2 regions of the Lentzea sp. NPDC037011 genome follow, and region 1 is predicted to be linked to the other one. Evidence: predicted binding sites of a transcription regulator. Region 1 holds the regulator's gene; the other holds the start of a gene.
The links. The regulator HspR, encoded in region 1, represses chaperone genes until heat shock. The targets are predictions, from matches to a motif close to ANNTTGAGTNNNNNNNACTCAANNT.

Region 1 (10,221 bases):
CGACGTACAGGGCGCTCTCACCGGAGAACCAGGCGAAGTCCTTGCCGGCGAACGACACCCACATCAGCACCAGGCTCACCCCGCCGGTGATCAACGTGGCGCCCAGGTAGTCGATCTTCACGTGCTGCTTCTGCACGGGCAGGTGCAGCGTCTTGTGCAGCACGGCGAGGGCCACGAGGGCCAGCGGCACGCACACGAAGAAGCACCAGCGCCAGCCGGGCCAGTCGACGAGGAACCCGCCCACCAGCGGTCCGCCGACGGTGCCCGCCGAGATCACCATGCCGGTGTAGCCGCTGTAGCGGCCGCGTTCGCGCGGGCTGAGCAGCGCGCCGACCACGACCTGGCCGAGCGCCTGCACACCGCCCATGCCCAGGCCCTGCACGACCCGGAACGCGATGAGCTGCTCCATGTTCTGGCTCAGGCCCGACAGCACGCTGCCGATGACGAACAGCACGATGCCCGCCTGCAGCAGCTTCTTCTTGTCGAAGAGGTCCGCGAGCTTGCCCCACAGCGGCGTGCTGGCCGTGGAGGCCAGCAGCATCGCCGTGATGACCCAGGTGTACTGGGTCTGGGTGCCCTTGAGCTCGGCCAGGATCGTCGGGAGAGCGTTCGAGACGATGGTGGAGCTGAGGATCGCGACGAGCAACGCCACCCAGATGCCGGACAGCGCTTCGAGGATCTCCCGATGCGACGAGGGCCGGTTCAAGCACACCTCCAGTAGTTAGTTGATGCCATACAACTATATCGGGAAATAGTTAGCTAGAACAACTTTCCCACGGTCTCCTGCGTCACTCCCCTGCGAGTGGAGGGCACGCGGGGACCCCGCGTGCCCTCCTGGGGTACGAAAGCTCCCCGCGTGCCCTCCCAGGGTTACGAAAGCTCCCCGCGTGCACTCCCGGGGTACGAAAGGTCCCCGCGTGCCCTCCCAGGGGTACGAAAGGTCCCCGCGTGCACTTACGGCGGGGGTTAGAGGGAGGTGAGCAGGTCCTCGACCTCGGTGGCGATGCGTGCGAGTGCGGGTTCGTCAGCGACGGCGGTGGTGGCCCGGTCGATCCAGTCGGCGATCTGCGGCATGTGGGACGGGCGGAGGCCGCGGGTGGTGATGGCGGGGGTGCCGAGCCGGATGCCGGACGGGTCGAACGGCGTGCGGGAGTCGTACGGCACCGCGTTGTAGTTGAGCTCGATGCCCGCCCGGTCCAGTGCCCGCGCGGCCGGCTTGCCGCCGATGCCCCTGGACGTCAGGTCGATCAGGATCAGGTGGTTGTCGGTGCCACCGGAGACCAAGTCGAAGCCCCGCTCCAGCAACGCGGCCGCGAGCGCCTGTGCGTTGGCCACGACGGTGTGCGCGTACTCGCGGAACGCCGGCTGCGCCGCCTCGTGCAGGGCCACGGCGATGGCGGCGGTCGTGTGGTTGTGCGGGCCACCCTGCAGGCCGGGGAAGACAGCGCGGTCGACGGCCCTGGCGTGCTCGGCGTCGCTGAGGATCATGGCGCCACGCGGGCCGCGGAGCGTCTTGTGCGTGGTCGTGGTGATCACCGGGGCGTGGCCGACCGGGGACGGGTGGGCGCCGCCCGCGACGAGACCCGCGATGTGCGCGATGTCGGCGACCAGGACGGCGTCGACTTCGGCTGCGATGGCGGCGAACGCCGGGAAGTCGATCGTGCGCGGGATGGCCGTGCCACCGCAGAAGATCACCTTCGGGCGTTCGGCGAGCGCGAGGGAGCGGACCTGGTCCAGGTCGACGACGCCGGTGTCCTTGCGCACGTCGTACTGCACCGCGTGGAACCACCTGCCGGTCGCGGACACGTTCCAGCCGTGGGTCAGGTGGCCGCCCATCGGCAGCGACATGCCCATCACCGTGTCGCCCGGCGACAGGAACGCGAGGTACACCGCGAGGTTCGCGGGCGCGCCGGACAGCGGCTGGACGTTGGCGTGGTCCACGCCGAACAGGGCCTTCGCGCGGTCGATCGCGAGCTGTTCGACCTGGTCGACGACCTGCTGGCCCTCGTAGTACCGCTTGCCGGGGTACCCCTCGGAGTACTTGTTCGTCAGCACCGAGCCCGTTGCCTCAAGCACGGCGGCGGACACGTCGTTCTCCGACGCGATCATGCGCAGCCTGCGGGACTGGCGGGCGGACTCGGCCTCGATCAGTGCGGCGATCTCGGGATCGACCTGGGAGAGCACGGCTCAGCTCCACACCGGTGCACCCAGGCGTTCGGTGCGCTCGGCAGTCGCTTCCCGGTGGTCGGTTCCACCCTCGGCACGCCAGTCGCTTTCGACGTGCCGAGCCTAGTCCAGCGTGAACGGGTCGTACTTGATCCGGTCGAGCGGAGTTCCCGCGACCAGCATGCGGGACACCGTCGACCTGATCATCGCCGGGCTGCCGCAGACCAGGACGTCGCGTTCCTCCCACGCGCCGTAGCGGGTGACCACGTCGGCCAGGGTGCCCTGCTCGACACCGCGGACGCCGGGGTCCGACTCCAGCACCGGCACGACCGTGAGCCACGGGTTCGTGGTCGCGATGCGCTGCAGGTTGTCCAGGTCGTAGAGGTCCTCGCGGGTGCGGCCGCCGTAGAACAGGTGCACGCGCGGGTTGTCGCCCCACTGCGCCATCTCGTCGATGATCGCGTGCATCGGCGCGACGCCCGTGCCACCGGCCACCATCAGGATGTCCGACCCGGACGTGCGGTCGACCGAGAGGCGTCCCATCGGCGGTCCGATGCGCCACGTGTCGCCGGCCTGCGTGTGGCCGACCACCGAGCGCGACACCCAGCCGCCGTCGACGGACCGGATGTGGAACTCGATGATGCCGTCCTCGCGCGGCGCGTTCGCCGGCGTGTAGTAGCGCCACAGCCGCTTGCGCTGCGGCGTCTCGACGGACACGTACTGCCCGGCGCGGTAGTTGACCGGGTGGTCGGGCTGCAGCCGCACGACCGCCAGGTCCCACGACACGCGCTGGTGCTCCAGCACCGTCGCGTGCCAGTACGCGGGCCCGTTGTCGGCGTCGGCCGCCTCCTGCATCGCGCGGGCCATCAGCGTGTACGCCTCGGCCCAGGCCATCTCGACCTTCGGCGTCCAGGCGGCACCGGCGAACTTCTTCACCGCCGACAGCAGTGCCGTGCCGACCGCCTCGTAGTGGACGTTGATGACACCGAACTTGCGGTGGTCGCGGCCCAGCTGGCGGAGGAAGGGGATCAGGTCGTCCGGGCGGTCGACCATCTGCACCACGTGCACCAGGGCGCGCAGCAGACGGCTCCGCTGCACCTCCATGTTGGCGGGGAACATCTCGCGTGTGGCGGGCGAGAGCGAGAAGAGCATCCCGTAGAAGAACTTCGCCACTTCTTCGGAATGCGGCTCCACCACCGCGAAGCTCTCCCGGATCATCCGCACCATCGCGGTGACGCCAGGCGGGGGTTCACGGTGTGGCGGGGTAGGGATGGGGCTCAGCACAGCGTTCGCAGTCATGGTCCGCGCGCAGTCTCCACGTTCTTCGTCCTGGCACCGGTGAGGCGCCGTGCTCGTCAAACATCCGTCCCCCGACGGGGTGGACACTAACCTCTGTTCTGGCCTTCCGACTCCTTGATGCCACCTTCGAGCGAAGCATGACTACGGTACGCAACTGCTTGTTACCGCAACAGTGTGAATCTGAGGGTCCCTCCGTACCGAGTTGCGCGCTTGCGTGCAACGGTGTGGCGCGTGTCCTTGCCTGAATTGACTGGAACCACCTCACCCAACCGTGTCGAACATCCCGGCTCCCGCGGCGAGCACTTCCTCCAATGTGCCCTGGAGACCTCCGATCGCGCCACACGCTTCTACTCGGACCAGGTACTGGACCACCTCAACCCCGCGATGGCCGAGTTCGTCGGCCGGATGGAGATGGCGTTCATCTCGACCTCCGACGCCGACGGCGAGTGCGACTCGACGCTGCGCGCCGGACCCGCGGGCTTCATCCGGGTGGTCGACCCGAGGACCGTCGCGTACCCCGAGTACCGCGGCAACGGCGTCATGGCCTCGCTCGGCAACATCATGGAGAACCCGCACGTCGGCATGCTGATGGTGGACTTCACCGAGGACCTGATCGGCCTGCACGTCAACGGCAGGGCCCGCATCGCGCCGCGCGAGGAGTTCCCCACCGAGGACCGCAAGGTGGAGCGCTGGGTCGTCGTGCAGGTGCAGGAGGCCTACGTCCACTGCCGCAAGCACATCCCCCGCATGGTGCCGGTGGACCGCATCCGCGACTGGGGCACCGACGACGCGAAGCGCAAGGGCGGCGACTACTTCGGGGTGAAGGCCGGCAAGGGGTCTGGCGAGGAGTCGTGAGCGGCTAGCCGAGCGTCGCGGCCGCGGTCCGCACCTCGGCGACCGACCGCCGGACGACGTCGGACCAGTCCCCGGTGGTCGTCACCCACGTGCCGTACGCGCGTTCGAAGGCGAGCACGCCGAGCTCGGCGGCCACCGCTGCCGCCAGCTCGGCGACGCCGCGGCGTTCGAGCGCGTCCTTCATGGCCACGCCGAACCCGACCATCTTCAGCGCCGACCGCTCACGCAGTTCCAGGTGGTCCTCGATCACCGCCTGCCGCTGCGGGCCGTGCGCCCGGTGCTCGTCGGTGAACCAGGTGCCGACCGCGACCAGCGCCGCCTCGACCGCGGCCAGCGGTTCCGCCTGCTCCGGCGCGCAGGCGATGCCGGTGGTGAGCACCTCGGCGAGCTGGTCCTGACCGCCGAACAGCACCTCGCGCTTGTCCCGGAAGTGCCGGAAGAACGTGCTCTTGGTGAGCCCGGCGCGTTCGGCGATCTGCGCGACCGCGGTGTTGTCGTACCCCTGCTCGCCGAACAGGTCGAGTGCGGCGCGCACCAACCGCTCCCGCGCGTCCGGCTCCCATCGACCCATGACCCCATCCTAAGTGATGCGACTAAGTCCCATCACTCTGCTACGGTTGATGAGACCAAGTCCCATCACCTTGAGGAAGTGCGATGAAGGTTTTCGTCACGGGCGCCAGCGGTCACGTCGGTTCGGCGCTGGTCCCGGAGCTGCTGGGAGCCGGGCACGAGGTCGTCGGCCTGGCCCGGTCCGACATGTCCGCCGCCAGGCTGGAGGCCTGGGGCGCCCGGGTCCGGCGCGGTGACCTCGACGACCTGGACGGGCTGCGCAAGGCCGCGGTCGAGGCGGACGCGGTGGTCCACCTGGCGTTCAAGCACGAGGAGATGTTCGCCGGCGACTACGCGGGTGCCGCCGGAGCCGACCTGGCGGTGGTCAAGGCGTTCCTCGACGAGCTCTCCGGCACCGGCAAGGCCCTGATCGGCACCAGTGGCACGCTGTCATACGCCGGGCTGGGCCGCACCGCGACGGAGGAGGAGCGGGTCGCCGACAGCGACACCCGCGGTGCCGCCCGCAACGCGATCGTCGACGCCGCGGACGTGCGCGGTTCGGTGGTCGTGCTGCCGCCCACCGTGCACAGCCCGCTCGACACGGCCGGGTTCATCCCGATCCTGGTCAGGACCGCGCGGGAGAAGGGCGTGTCCGGCTACCCCGGTGACGGCACGAACCGCTGGTCCGCGGCGCACACCCTGGACGCGGCGCGGCTGTACCGGCTGGCGGTGGAGGCGGCGCCTACGGGCGCGGTGCTGCACGCGGTGGCCGAGGAGGCCGTGCCGATGCGCACCATCGCCGAGGCGATCGGGCGCAAGCTCGGCCTGCCGGTCGAGAGCATTCCCGCGGAACGAGCGCAGGAGCACTTCGGGCCGTTGGCGTTCATGGTGACGCGGGACGCACCGACGTCCAGCGCGCGCACGAGGACGCTGCTGGGGTGGGAACCGCAGGAACCCGGCCTCCTGGCGGACCTGGAGACCGGGTTCTACTTCGAGCGGTGAGCTACTTGCGCGGCTTGGGCTTCCACACCACGAGCGCCGTCTCCTGCCGCACCGGGACCAGGTCCCTGCGGTAGGAGGCGTGCACCGCGGCCGCCGCGGAGTCGGCGGCGGCCAGTGCCTGGGCCAGCTCCTGGGACAGCTCGGTCACGCGGGCGCGCAGGGCGTCGACCTGGTGCTCCAGGTCGATGATGCGCTTGATGCCGGCGAGGTTCACGCCCTCCTCCTGGGAGAGGCGCTGGACCTCGCGCAGCAGCACGATGTCGCGCATCGAGTAGCGGCGGCCGCCGCCGGAGGTGCGGCCCGGCGACACGAGGCCCATCCGGTCGTAGGACCGCAGGGTTTGCGCGTGCAGGCCGGAGAGCTGTGCTGCCACCGAGATGACGAAGAACGGCGTGTCCTCGTCAGTCCCCGGCGGGAACGGAAAACTCACCGGAACTCACCGCCCTTCCAGCAGCGCGTTCAGCTCACCTCGCGGGTCGTGCTCCTTGGTCACGTCCGCGTACGCCTCCAGGGCCGTGCGCGCCTCGGAGGACAGGTTGTTCGGGACGGCGACCTCCAGCGTGATCAGCAGATCGCCCTGGCTGCCGTCCTTGCGGGTGATGCCCTTGCCGCGCGCCCTCAGCACGCGCCCGGAAGCGGTGCCGGCCGGCACCTTCAAGGTCACCTTGCCGTCCAGCGTCGGCACGGTCAACGTCGTGCCCAGCGCCAGCTCGGGGAACGTCATCGGCGCGGTCAGCGTCAGGTCGTTGCCCTGGCGGCCGAACACGCTGTGCGGGTTGACGTGCACGCGGACGAACAGGTCGCCAGACGGTCCGCCGTTGCGCCCCGGTTCGCCCTGTCCCGCCAGGCGGATCCGCTGGCCGTCGTCGACCCCCGAGGGAATCCGGACGGTCAGCGTGCGGGTGCGGGTGCTGACGCCGTCGCCACCGCACTCGACGCACGGGTCGTCGATGATCCGGCCGGTGCCGCGGCAGTCGCGGCACGGCTCGCTGAACGCGAACGCGCCCTGCGACCGCGTGACCAGGCCGGAACCCGAGCAGGTCGCGCAGGTGTGCGGCGTCGTGCCCGGCTTGGCGCCGGAGCCGCCGCAGGTCGTGCACGCGGCCGGTGAGGACAGCCGCAGTGGCACCTGCGCGCCCCTCACCGCCTCGGTGAAGTCGAGCCGGACGTCGGTCTCGACGTCCTCGCCGCGACGGGGACGCGTGGCCGAGGCCGCACCGCCGCCACCGCGCCGGTTGAACAGGCCGCCGAGCAGGTCGCCCAGGCCACCGCCACCGCCACCGGTGCCCTGCGCCGCCCGGCCGAACAGGTCGTTGACGTCGAAGCCGCCGGCACCGCCGAAGCCGCCGGGGAAGCCCCCTCCGCCCGCGAACAGGCGACGAGCCTCGTCGTACTGCTTGCGCTTCGCCGCGTCGGACAGCACCCCGTAGGCCTCGGAGACGGCCTTGAAGCGGGCCTCCGCCTTGGCGTCGCCGGGGTTGGCGTCGGGGTGCAGCTCACGGGCGAGCTTGCGGTACGACTTCTTGATCTCGTCCGCCGAGGCGTCGGAGGAGACGCCCAGTTCGCGGTAGAAGTCCTTCTCGATCCAGTCCCTAGCACTCACCGGACGTCTCCCTCCCTTCAGCTCTCTTCAGCGGGTGCTGCCGGCTCGTGGTCCGTCACGGCGACGAGCGCCGGGCGGACGAGCTTCTCGCCGAACCGGTAGCCGCGCCGCAGCACGGCGGTGACGGTCGGGCCCTCGACGTCCGGGGACGTGCTGTGCTGCACGGCCTCGTGCACCGACGGGTCGAACGCCTCGCCCTCGTGCGCGAACGGCTCCAGGCCGGTCTTCTGCAGCGTGGACACGAGCTTGTCCGCCACCGCCTTGAACGCGCCGGTCAGGTCGCCGTGAGCGGCGGCCCGTTCGACGTCGTCCAGCAGCGGCAGGAGCTCGGCGGCCACGGACGCCTTCGCGTTGTTGATCACCGCTTCCCGGTCGCGTTCCACCCGCTTGCGGTAGTTCGCGTACTCGGCGGTGAGCCGCTGCAGGTCCGCGGTGCGCTCGTCGAGCTGGGCCTTCAGCTCGACGGCGGCGTCGTCCACGAACTCGGCGGCGACCACGGTCTCGTCGGTCTCCTGGGCTGCGCCCTCCTCCGCCGGAGCGGCCGGCGCGCGGACCTCGCCCGTTTCGGGGTCGATCCGGCGCCGGTCGTTCACGACGAGGGGAGGCTGCTGCTCGTCAGGAGCTGCGTGCCTCGGCTCGGTCACTTCTTCTCGTCCTCGTCCACGATCTCGGCGTCGACGACGTCGTCGTCCTTGTCGGACTTGGCCTGGCCGGCACCGGCCGCACCGGCACCCGCACCGGGGGCCTCGGCACCCGCCGCGCCCGGCGCGTTGGCGTAGATCGCCTGGCCGATGGCCTGCGACTCGGTCGCGAGCTTCTCCACCGCGGCCTTGATGGCGTTGATGTCGGTGCCCTTGAGCGCCTCGTTCGCCTCGGCGACGGCGGCGTTGACCTTGTCCTTGATCTCCGCCGGGAGCTTGTCGTCGTTCTCCTTGACGACCTTCTCCGTCTGGTAGACCAGCGTCTCGGCCTGGTTGCGGACCTCGACCTCCTCGCGGCGGCGCTTGTCCTCCTCCGCGTGGGCCTCGGCGTCCTTGACCATGCGGTCGATGTCGTCCTTCGGCAGCGCGGAGCCACCGGTGATCGTCATCGACTGCTCCTTGCCGGTGCCCAGGTCCTTCGCCGACACGTGGACGATGCCGTTCGCGTCGATGTCGAAGGTGACCTCGATCTGCGGCACGCCGCGCGGGGCCGGGGGCAGACCGGTCAGCTCGAACATGCCGAGCTTCTTGTTCTGCGACGCGATCTCGCGCTCGCCCTGGAAGACCTGGATCTGCACGGACGGCTGGTTGTCGTCCGCCGTCGTGAAGGTCTCGGACCGCTTGGTCGGGATCGTGGTGTTGCGCTCGATCAGCTTGGTCATGATGCCGCCCTTGGTCTCGATGCCGAGGGACAGCGGGGTGACGTCGAGCAGCAGGACGTCCTTGACCTCGCCCTTGAGGACACCGGCCTGCAGGGCGGCGCCGACGGCGACGACCTCGTCCGGGTTCACGCCCTTGTTGGGCTCGCGGCCGCCGGTCAGCTCCTTGACGAGCTCCGCGACGGCGGGCATGCGGGTCGAGCCGCCGACGAGCACGACGTGGTCGATGTCGCCGACGGAGACGCCGGCGTCCTTGATCACGTTGTTGAACGGCGCGCGGGTGCGCTCGAGCAGGTCGGACGTGATGCGCTGGAACTCGGCGCGCGACAGCGTCTCGTCGAGGAACAGCGGGTTCTTGTCCGCGTCGACCGTGATGTAGGGCAGGTTGATGGACGCCTGCGCCGAGCTGGACAGCTCGATCTTGGCCTTCTCAGCGGCCTCGCGGATCCGCTGCAGGGCCATCTTGTCCTTGGTCAGGTCGATGCCGTTGGCCTGCTTGAAGCGCTCGACCAGCCAGTCGACGACGCGCTGGTCCCAGTCGTCGCCACCGAGGTGGTTGTCACCGGAGGTCGCGCGGACCTCGACGACGCCGTCACCGAGCTCGAGCAGCGAGACGTCGAACGTGCCGCCACCGAGGTCGAAGACCAGGATGGTCTGCTCCTTCTCGCCCTTGTCGAGGCCGTACGCCAGAGCGGCGGAGGTCGGCTCGTTGACGATGCGGAGCACGTTGAGACCCGCGATCTGGCCGGCCTCCTTGGTGGCCTGCCGCTGCGCGTCCTCGAAGTAGGCCGGGACGGTGATGACCGCGTCGGTGATCTCCTCGCCCAGGTACGCCTCGGCGTCGCGCTTGAGCTTCATGAGCACGCGCGCGCTGATCTCCTGCGAGGTGTACTTCTTGCCGTCGACCTCGTCGGTCTTCCAGTCGGTGCCGATGTGGCGCTTGACCGAGCGGATGGTGCGGTCGACGTTGGTGACGGCCTGGTTCTTCGCGGGCTGACCCACGAGGACCTCGCCGTTCTTGGCGAAAGCGACGATGGACGGGGTCGTCCTCGAGCCCTCCGAGTTGGCGATGACCGTCGGCTCACCGCCCTCGAGAACGGCGACGACGGAGTTGGTCGTCCCCAAGTCGATGCCGACTGCACGCGCCATTGGAGTTCCTTCCGCTAGTACTTGTTGAGCGTTGCTGGCTCAAGTTTGCCACCTTGCTCAACCTTGAGCCTACCCGACTCAAGCTTTCTGACTGGCACAACGGCCGGGAAGCTCCCGTTGTTCCCTCAGAACGCCACGAGGGCCACCCCTTGTGGAGTGGCCCTCGACACAGTCCCCCTCGGACGGACTCAGATGGCGAGCACCCGGACCTCGCCGGAACCGGTGGTGAGGTTGAGCT
Region 2 (10,221 bases), on a different contig from region 1:
ACACCCACCCGCGGCGGCGACGCAACTGTGGCCCGGCTCACACGTCTTCAGGTCATCGAACGAGCCTTGAGAGGGGGCCGAAGATGAACACACGTCTCACCGCGGTGCTGGTGGCGGTGCTCGCGGTCGGCACAGTCGTCCCGACGGCGTCGGCGCAGAGCACACCGACGCTGTCCGACATCAGGACCGGCCGCAACACCGGGTTCGACCGGGTGGTGCTGGACCTGTCCGGCCTGCCGGCCGAGCACCGGGTCCGCGAGGTCACCGCTGTTTCGAACTGCGGGTCGGGGCTGCCGGTCGCCGTTCCCGGGAACGAGGTCCTGGAGGTCACGCTGATCGGTGCGGCCGCGCACGACGACGCCGGGAACCCGACCTACACCGGGTCGCGCAACTTCCCGACGCCCGGTCTGGAGAACGTCCGCGGGGTCGCGCTCACCTGTGACTTCGAGGCCACGCTGGGCATCGCCGTCGGGTACGGCGACGCCGCGTCGTGGCACCGGGTGTTCACGCTGACGGGTCCGAACCGGCTCGTCATCGACATCGGTCACTGAAAAGCCCCGCGGGGGCAGCAGTCGCCGCTGCTGCCCCCACGGGGGGTCTACCGGAGACCGTTACGCCGCAACGGTCTCCTGGGCCGTCTCCGCCGACAGCGCGTGCCGCAGCACCTCGGACACGTCCGAGACGAAGTGCACGGTCAGCTGCTCGCGCACCGACTCCGGCACGTCGTCCAGGTCCGGCTCGTTGCGCTGGGGCAGCAGCACGGTCGTGATGCCGGCGCGGTGGGCGGCGAGCAGCTTCTGCTTCACGCCGCCGATCGGCAGCACCCGGCCGGTCAGCGAGATCTCACCGGTCATCGCCACGTCCGAGCGCACCGGGCGGCCGGACAGCAGCGAGGCCAGCGCCGTCGTCATCGTCACGCCCGCGGACGGCCCGTCCTTCGGCACCGCACCCGCCGGGACGTGGACGTGCACACCCCGGTCGGCCAGCGCCGCGGCCTTGTCGTCGTGCGAACGCAGGTAGGACAACGCGATCTGCGCCGACTCCTTCATCACGTCGCCGAGCTGGCCGGTGAGCGTGACGCCGGTCGACCCGGTGTCCTTCGGGGCCAGCGAGGCCTCGATGAACAGCACGTCACCGCCGACGCCCGTGACGGCCAGACCCGTTGCCACACCGGGCACCGAGGTCCGCTCCGCCGACTCGGGCGTGTTCTTCGGGCTGCCCAGGTACGACTTGAGCGACGGCCGGTCGACCTCGATCGGCAGCTCCCGCTCGCCCAGCGCGACCTTCGCGGTCACCTTGCGCAGAATCCGCGCGAGGGACCGTTCCAGCTGCCGCACACCGGCTTCCCGCGTGTACTCGCTCGCGAGCTGGTGCAGGGCGGCTTCGTCGATCGCGACGTCCTGCGCCGTGAGACCGGCCCGGTCGAGCTGGCGCGGCAGCAGGTGGTCGCGGGCGATCGTGACCTTCTCGTCCTCGGTGTAGCCGTCGAGCTGCACGAGCTCCATGCGGTCGAGCAGCGGCGCCGGGATCGACTCCAGCACGTTCGCGGTCGCGAGGAACACCACGTCCGAGAGGTCGAGCTCGACCTCCAGGTAGTGGTCGCGGAACGTGTGGTTCTGCGCCGGGTCCAGCACCTCCAGCAACGCCGCCGTCGGGTCGCCGCGGTAGTCGGAGCCGACCTTGTCGATCTCGTCGAGCAGCACGACCGGGTTCATCGAACCGGCCTCGCTGATCGCGCGGACGATCCGGCCCGGCAACGCGCCGACGTACGTGCGGCGGTGACCGCGGATCTCGGCCTCGTCGCGCACGCCGCCCAGAGCGACCCGCACGAACTTCCGCCCCATGGCGCGCGCCACGGACTCGCCCAGCGACGTCTTGCCGACACCGGGGGGACCGACGAGCGCGAGCACCGCACCGGAACGACGACCGCCCACGACACCAAGACCGCGATCGGCCCGGCGCTTGCGCACGGCCAGGTACTCGGTGATGCGCTGCTTCACGTCGTCCAGACCCGCGTGATCGGCGTCGAGCACCTCACGCGCGGCCTTGATGTCGTACGAGTCCTCGGTCCGCTCGTTCCACGGCAGTTCGAGGACGGTGTCGAGCCACGTCCGGATCCAGCCCACCTCCGGCGACTGCTCCGAGGTGCGCTCCATCTTCTCGACCTCGGCGAGCGCCGCCTTCTCGACCTTCTCCGGCAGGCTCGCGGCCTCGACGCGGGCCCGGTAGTCGGCCTCCTCGGACGCCGGCTTGCCGTCGAGCTCGGCCAGCTCCTTGCGGATCGCGGCCATCTGCTGGCGCAGCAGGAACTCCCGCTGCTGCTTCTCGACGCCTTCCTTGACGTCCTTCGCGATCGTCTCGTTGACGTCGAGCTCGGTCAGGTGCGCCTGTCCCCACTCGACCAGCTTCTCCAGCCGCGCGGTGACGTCGCTCGTCTCCAGCAGCCAGATCTTCTGCTTCTCGTCGAGGTAGGGCGCGTAGCCGGCGAGGTCGGCGAGCGCGGACGGGTCGGTGATCTGCTGCACCGAGTCGACCATCTGCCACGCACCCCGCGTCTGCAGGACGTTCGTGACGATGGCCCGGTACTCGCGGGCCAGCTCCCGCGTCCGGTCGGTGACCGGCGACTCGTCGGTGACGGTCGCGTTCACCCACAGCGCCGCACCCGGTCCCGTGGTCCCCGTCCCGATCCGCACGCGCTTGGTACCGCGCACGACCGCCGCGCGCTCACCGCCCGGCAGGCGTCCCACCTGCTCGATCTCGGCCAGTGTGCCGACCGCCGCGTACTTCCCGTCCAGCCGTGGTACCAGCAGAACCTGGTGGTTCGCCGCCGTCGTGGCGGCGTCCACGGCGGCACGGGCCTCCGCGCTGGCGTCCGCACCGGAGATGCGGATCGGCACCACCATGCCGGGCAGCACCACAACGTCGTCCAGCGGCAGCACCGGCAGGGCCAACGTCTCGCCCATCTCCATCACCCTCCAAAGTTGAGTCTGTACCGCTCAACCAACTTCAGCGGGGTGGTGTTCCCCCGGTCCGTTCGCTGTGAGCGAGCGGGGAAGCGGGTGACACGGCGGGCGACCGGGCGTGTGGCGGTGGACACCCGTGCGGCGATTAGCGAGGATCTTCGCGTGAAGGAAGAGCTGAAGTGGGTCCCGTCCACGGTCGACGTCACGCGTCCGAGCGTCGCGCGGATGTACGACTACTACCTGGGCGGCTCGCACAACTTCGAAGCCGACCGCGCCGCCGCCAAGCAGGTGGAGAAGATCTTCCCCGGCATCGCCCACAGCGCGGGCGCCAACCGCTCGTTCCTGCGCAGGGCCGTGCGCCACCTGGTCGCGGAGGGCGTCGACCAGTTCCTCGACCTGGGCTCCGGCATCCCGACCGTGGGCAACGTCCACGAGATCGCCCAGCAGGACAACCCGTCGGCACGCGTGGTCTACGTGGACTTCGAGCCCGTCGCCGTGGCCCACAGCACCGCGCTGCTCGCCGACAACCCGCACGCCACGGCGTTGCAGGCCGACCTGCGCGCGCCCGCGAAGGTGCTGCACGCCGCCCGCGACGTCCTCGACTTCGACCGGCCGGTCGCGGTGCTGATCATCGCGGCCCTGCACTTCGTGCCCGACTCCGACGACCCGTACGGCGCCGCCGCCGAGTACATGGCCGCGTTCCCCTCCGGCTCGTACCTGGCGATCACGCACGCCACCCACGACGGCCTCACGCCGCAGGAACAGGAGGAGGCCGCGCAGGTCATGGCGGTGTACCGCAGCACCGACAACGCGATCAGCGTCCGCTCGCACGCCGAGGTCGTCCGCTTCTTCGACGGCATGGACGTGCTGGAGCCGGGCGTCGTCCCGGTGAACGAGTGGCGCCCGGACTCCTACGAGGACCGCATCAGCATCTACGGCGCGGTCGCCCGCAAGCGCTGAAGCAGCCGGTCCCTCAGCTCGTTCGTCTCGCGGTCGGTGAGGGTGCGCTCCGGCGCCCTCATCGTCACGCGGATGAGCACGTTCTTCTGCCCCGGCCGGGCATCGAGGCGCTCCCGGACGTGCGCGGGCAGCTCCTCGGCCGGTGTCTCGCTGAGAACCGCGATCTCCTCGACCAGGTCCTGCGGGTCCAGCGCGCGAATCCGGTCACCGAGCGTCTCGGCGTCCTCGTGCCCGTCGGCCACGATCGAGATGTCCCTGGTCGCGGCCGGGTGCCGGGAGATCGGGCGGTACTCGGCCAGGTCCCGCATCTGCTCCGCGATGCGCGCGTCCCCGTTGCGCAGCAGGCGGATGTCGGGAACGCCCTTGCGCAGCATCACCAACCGGTCGAGGCCCAGCCCCATCGCAAGCCCGTGCGGGTGGTCCTTGAGGACGTGCCGCGCCGCGTACCCGCACTCGCCGATCTCCACCCACTGGCCGTCGTGCCACACGTCGATCTGCTTGCCGTGCGTGGTGTACGGGTGTTCGGCGTCGATCGTGCGGTAGCGCTTGCCGGGGAGAACCGTGCTCACGACCACGTGGATCAGGTCTTCGAGCGGTTCGGCTCCGTGCGTTATGCGCCAGAGGTCGAGCTGGTGCGGTGTGCCCGTGTGCAGCCTGTCGACCGTGTCACGGCGGTAGACCAGACCGGGGCACAGGAGCGTGACGTCGGGCCGCGCGTCCTTGAGAGCGGGCGGGATCATCGCCGTCGTGTGGCTGCGCAACATGCACGTCTCGCTGACGTACCTCGTGTAGCGGGCATCGCGCGTGATGGCGTCGGCGGGATAGCCGAGGTGCTCGTAGTTGTGCTCCACCGGTACGAGCGGATGGTGGCGCACTTCTCTCGTGTCCGGCAACGCTGCCTTGAGGTCGGCGATCAGCAGTTGCATCGCGTGCGGGCCCTGGGCGGGATCGGTGAGGTCGCGGACCTTCAGGGCGCGCACGAGTTCATCGGTGCGGTACATGGGTTCTTCCCGTTCTCGGCGTGGGGTGCTGGTGCGAGGTCCCCCGACCGACGGGAAGGTGGTTCAGGCGCGCGCCACCGCCGCGGGTCGGGGGTGGCTGAATCGGCGCGTCATGTCCACGAGGGTAGCGCGCTCACTCGGGCGGTGTCAGCCGCAGATCCGGGTCCACCGGCGGTACCCCGTCGAACGGACCGCCCTCCGCGAGCCGGCCCACGTCGTCCAGCGCGACCTCGATCGCGTCGCGGTACGGGTCGCCGTCCGCCGGTGGGGTGCGGAACCACTCGTGCAGCGCCTCGGGGATCTCGAACCGGGCGAGCACGGCGTCGTAGAGCGCCTCACGGTCCTCGGCCTGCACGCCGAGCTCCTGGTACTCGCGCAACGCCATGCGCAGCCGGATCCAGCGGTAGCGGTCGGTGTTCTGCTGCTGCGTGAACCGCTCGCGCAGCAGATCGCCGGCCTTCTGCCCGCGCAACGCCAGCGTGCGGATGGTCTCGGGCGTCATGAACAGGTTCGTGCCGCCCTCGTCCTCCGCCTGGCGCACGTGCGCGATGCGGCCGCGGTAGCCGGGCAGCGCCGACTGCATCGTGTCCCGCCAGTCGAGGAACGTGTCCAGGATGGACATCAGGAACCCCGGCATCGACGTGAGCTGCCGGTAGGGCGTCCCGCTGTCCGACGCGTCCTGCTCGGGCAGCCACACCTCAGCCGTGTCGCCGTCGGGGTAGGACTGCAGGCTCAGCCCGAACGTGGGCCACCGCGGCAGCAGCGCGTCGAAGAAGTGGATCGGGAAGTTGCTGGTGATCCCGCCGTCGGAGAACCAGTGCACCTTCCCGCCGCGGCACAGCGGCACCGCCGCGATCAGGCCGGGGAACGACAGGCTCATCCGCACCGCCACCACCACCGGCAACCGCTCCCGGCCCGGCAGCTGCCGCAACGGCATGTGCTCGTGCAGCGGGCACCGGCCGTCCGCCGGTACGCCGTCCAGCTGCTCCACGACCCGTCGCGGCAGCACGTACCCCAGGCACTCCTCGCAGTACTGCCACTCCTCGCTGAGCGGCAACCGGTACGGCCGCCCCTCGGACAGGTCGGTGGTCATCAGCACGAGGTTGACCTCGCCCAGATCCCCGAACGTCAACGCGCGTTCGGTGCCCGCGAGCTCGTCGAGCCGGTCCGCCAGCCAGTCCGCGAGCGGCGGCACCCCGGTCGACTTCGGCACCCCCGCCAACCGGTCGAGCCACGACGGCCGGAAGTCACCCGTGCCCGGCACGAGTCCGAAGTGGACGGCGCGGGCGTTGTTCTTCATATACCGCTGCATCGCATACGCGTACGTGGCGATCAACGCGCTGACCATCGCCAGCGTCAACACCAGCCACACCAGCAACACGACCGCCGCCGTGCCGTAGTGCCGGGCGAACACCATGCCGAGCACCAGCGGCACCGCCATGAACACCCATGCCTGCCAAGGCAAGCTGTTCCGCAACGGCCACAACACCAACGGCACACATGCCACCGCCACGACCGTGAGCGCTATCGCGAGCCACGGCAGGTACTCCCGCGGCGCCAGCCAGGCCGACCACAGCACCGGCCCGGTCAGCCACAGCAGCGCCATCAGCCCGAGCACGGCCTTCGCCCGCAACCCGACCGCGCCGAGCAACGCGAAGAACAGGCACGACACCGCACTGCGCCCGGTCGTCGCCCGCTGCTGCATGGTGGCGACGACGATCCGGTACAGCGCGCGCGTCTTGGCGTTCGGCTGGAACAGCTGCGCCAGCCGCCACCGGTCCGCCCCGGTGCCGCCGGCGAACCAGTCGACCAGCCCCGCGAGCTTCTCGAACCCGCCGCTGCCGCGCCCCTTCTCGGCGGCGGCGGCGAACGCCGCGGCGATCGCCCCCGCCGACGCGCCGCCGATCTGCCGGAACTCGTAGTGGCGTGCCAGCGACGCGACAGCCAGCGGGTACACGACTCCGCTGGTCGTGCCGCCGCGCATCGTCAGGTCGCAGTAGCGGTCGTACTCCATGTGCCCATGGTCGCGCGATCACCACGGTCCGTCAGCGATGTTCACTCAGACGCCACCGAACCGGTCCCGTCCCGTGCTGCCGGCGGGTCCTGCAAGCCTTCCGCCGCCGCGACCGCGGCCAGCTCGGCCGGTGTCCCCGCCATGATCACCCGCACGTGCTCCGTCACCTTCTCCACGGGCCACTCCCACCACGCGACCCGTTGCAGCACGGCGACCTCCTCGTCGCTGTACCGCGTCCGCAGCAGCCGGGCCGGGTTGCCGCCGACGATCCCGTACGCGGGCACGTCCCCGACCACCACCGACCCGGCGGCCACGATCGCCCCGTCACCGATCCGCACGCCGGGCATGACCACCGACCGGTACCCGAGCCACACGTCGTTGCCCACCACCGTGTCCCCGCGCGACGGCGCCCCCAGCGCGATGTCCAGCGTCTTCTCCGCCCAGGCCCCGCCGAAGATCGTGAACGGGAACGCCGACACGCCGGACATGCCGTGGTTGGCGCCGGACATGATGAACCGCACCCCTTCTGCCAGCGCGCAGTAGCGGCCGATGACCAGCTTCTCGGGGCCGAAGTTGTAGAGCACGTTGCGGTGCTCGAACTCCATGGCGTGGTGCGGGTCGTCGTAGTAGGTGTACTCGCCGATCTCGATCTGCGGGTTCTTGACCAACGGCTTGAGGAGCACGGTGCGGGGCATGTCCGGCAACGGGTAGAGGTTGTCGGGCGAGGGGATGGTCACGGCGCTCCGATCGGCTCTTCGCTGAACTGGGTGCGGTACAGCTTGGCGTAGTGGCCGCCGAGAGCCAGCAGGGACTCGTGGGTGCCGCGTTCGACGACCTGGCCGGCGTCGACGACGAGGATCTGGTCGGCGGCGCGGACGGTGGACAGGCGGTGGGCGATCACCAGCGAGGTGCGGCCGGCGAGGGCTTCCACCAGTGCCTCCTGCACGGCCGCCTCGGAGCGGGAGTCCAGGTGCGCGGTGGCCTCGTCCAGGATCACGACGCGGGGCTTGGCGAGCAGCAGGCGGGCGATGGTGAGGCGCTGGCGCTCGCCGCCGGACAGGCGGTAGCCGCGTTCGCCGACGACCGTGTCGAGCTGGTCGGGCAACGACAACACCAGGTCGGCGAGGCGCGCGCGGCGCAGGGCGTCCCACAGCTCCTCGTCGGTGGCGGCCGGTGCGGCGAGGCGCAGGTTGGCGCCGATCGACTCGTGGAACAGGTGGCCGTCCTGCGTCACCATGCCGACGGTCTCGCGCAACGAGTCGAACGACAGCGTGCGGACGTCCACACCGGACAGCCGGACGGCGCCGGAGTCGGCGTCGTACAGGCGGGGGAGCAGGGAGGCGATCGTCGACTTGCCCGCACCCGAGGCGCCGACCAGTGCGATCAGCGAGCCCGGCGCGGCCGTGAAGGAGATGCCGCGCAGGACCGCGTCACCGCCGCGCGTGTCGAGGGTGGCGACCTCCTCCAGCGAGGCCAGGGAGACCTTGTCCGCGGCCGGGTAGGCGAAGTGGACGTCGTCGAACTCCACCGAGACCGGGCCGTCGGGCACGGAGACCGCGTCGGGCTCCTCCTTGATCAGCGGCGGCAGGTCGAGCACCTCGAAGACGCGCTCGAACGACACCAGCGCCGTCATCACGTCCACACGCGCACCGGCCAAGGCGGTCAACGGGGCGTAGAGGCGCGTCAGCAGCAGCGCCAGCGTCACGATCGTGCCGGGTGCCATCTGACCCATGAACGCGAAGTAGCCGCCGAGGCCGTAGACCAACGCAAGGGCCAGCGACGACACCAACGTCAACGCCACCAGGAACAGCCACTGCGCAACGGCCGTGCGCACACCGATGTCACGCACACGCCGAGCGCGCGCACCGAACTCCGCGCTTTCCAGGGCGGGACGGCCGAAGAGCTTGATCAGGGTCGCGCCGGGAGCGGAGAACCGCTCGGTCATCTGGGTCGTCATGGCCGAGTCGAGGTTCGCGGCCTCGCGGTGCATGGACGCCAGGCGCCTGCCCATGCGCCGCGCCGGGATCAGGAACACCGGCAGCAGCGCCATCGCGAGAACGGTGACCTGCCACGACAGCGTCAGCATCACGACCAGCGTGAGCACCAGCGCGATCAGGTTCGTGACGACACCGGAGATCGTCTCGGAGAACGCCCGCTGCGCGGCGATCACGTCGTTGTTGAGCCGGGAGACCAGGGCGCCGGTGCGGGTGCGGGTGAAGAACGCGATCGGCATGCGCTGCACGTGGTCGAAGACGGACTGCCGCAGCCGCAGGATCAGGTCCTCGCCGACGCGGGCGGACTGCCAGCGCTCGGCCAGCGAGAAACCGGCCTCCAGCACGGCGACGCCGGCGATCGCGAGTGCCAGCCACACCACCAGGTCCAGGTCGCGGCCGCCGATGATCGTGTCGACCACGCGGCCGGCCAGGACCGGGCTCGCCACCGCCAGCACCGCGGCCACCGCGCTGGTGGCGAGCAGGGCCAGCACCGCAGGCCGCTGCGGGCGGGCGAACCGGGCGACGCGCTTCAACGTCGCCCGGCTGACGCGGCGGTTCTCCTTGTCCTGCATCGCGCTTTCGAGCGCGTACCAGGCGTTGAAGTCGATGTTCACGACGCCCAGTCTGCGACCTCCAGCTGAGTCGAGGTCAAGCCGTTTTCAAGAACGCGTCGACCTCCGCCAGCGCCGCCGCGCGCACCGGTTCCGGCGACAGGAACAGGTCGTGCAGGCCGGCCTTGATCTCCACGACCTTCACGGACGTGCCGAGCTTCGGTCCCCACCTGCGCATGCCCTCGACGTCGAGCACCGCGTCGGCCTTCGCCACGTCCTCGTTCCACTCGCGGGCGCCGAGCGTGCTGCGGTCGGAGTGCAGCACCAGCACGGGCACGCGCACGTCGAGCCCGGCGTGCACCTTCTCCTGCGCCACGAGCACCGCGCGGATCCACCCGGCCAGCACCGGGAACCCGTCGAGCGGCTTCCACCTCAGGTCGAAGTCCCACTCGCCGTTGCGCGAGGAGTGGATCGAGGCGCCGTACGCGTCGCCCAGCCCGCCGCGGACCTTCACCGAGGGCGCGACCTTCCCGAGCAGCTTCACCACCCGCCGCAGGAGCGGCGGTTCGACGACGTCCAGCCACGGGCTGTTGAGCACGAGGGCGTCGATCAGGTCCTCCGAGCGCCGTTCGTGCGCCCACAGCGACGTCGTGAGCCCCCCGGTCGAGTGGCCCATCAGCACGACCCGCGAGTGCTCGGCGCGGACGACGGCGACGGCCGCGTCGATCTCCTCGAAGT

Region 2: lon (endopeptidase La) is a predicted target of HspR. The motif match lies at 2,979-3,003, and genes of this name have one in related genera.

Annotation. Positions count from the first base shown of each region.
Region 1 covers NZ_JBVJRT010000001.1:356,932-367,152, reverse strand. The annotation lists gene ACZ7CH_RS01830 (MDR family MFS transporter) at 1-706, opposite strand, end outside; gene ACZ7CH_RS01825 (serine hydroxymethyltransferase) at 967-2,184, opposite strand; ZMP/ZTP riboswitch at 2,199-2,283, opposite strand; gene ACZ7CH_RS01820 (FAD-binding oxidoreductase) at 2,290-3,393, opposite strand; gene ACZ7CH_RS01815 (pyridoxamine 5'-phosphate oxidase family protein) at 3,850-4,320, shown strand; gene ACZ7CH_RS01810 (TetR/AcrR family transcriptional regulator) at 4,325-4,891, opposite strand; gene ACZ7CH_RS01805 (SDR family oxidoreductase) at 4,975-5,871, shown strand; gene ACZ7CH_RS01800 (heat shock protein transcriptional repressor HspR) at 5,873-6,301, opposite strand; gene dnaJ (molecular chaperone DnaJ) at 6,308-7,474, opposite strand; gene grpE (nucleotide exchange factor GrpE) at 7,492-8,118, opposite strand; gene dnaK (molecular chaperone DnaK) at 8,115-9,983, opposite strand; gene ACZ7CH_RS01780 (DUF4097 family beta strand repeat-containing protein) at 10,172-10,221, opposite strand, start outside.
Region 2 covers NZ_JBVJRT010000010.1:234,124-244,344, forward strand. The annotation lists gene ACZ7CH_RS29555 (AMIN-like domain-containing (lipo)protein) at 84-551, shown strand; gene lon (endopeptidase La) at 612-2,963, opposite strand; gene ACZ7CH_RS29565 (SAM-dependent methyltransferase) at 3,126-3,923, shown strand; gene srmL (PheS-related mystery ligase SrmL) at 3,896-4,924, opposite strand; gene ACZ7CH_RS29575 (patatin) at 5,058-6,938, opposite strand; gene ACZ7CH_RS29580 (CatB-related O-acetyltransferase) at 6,980-7,633, opposite strand; gene ACZ7CH_RS29585 (ABC transporter ATP-binding protein) at 7,672-9,504, opposite strand; gene ACZ7CH_RS29590 (alpha/beta hydrolase) at 9,581-10,221, opposite strand, start outside.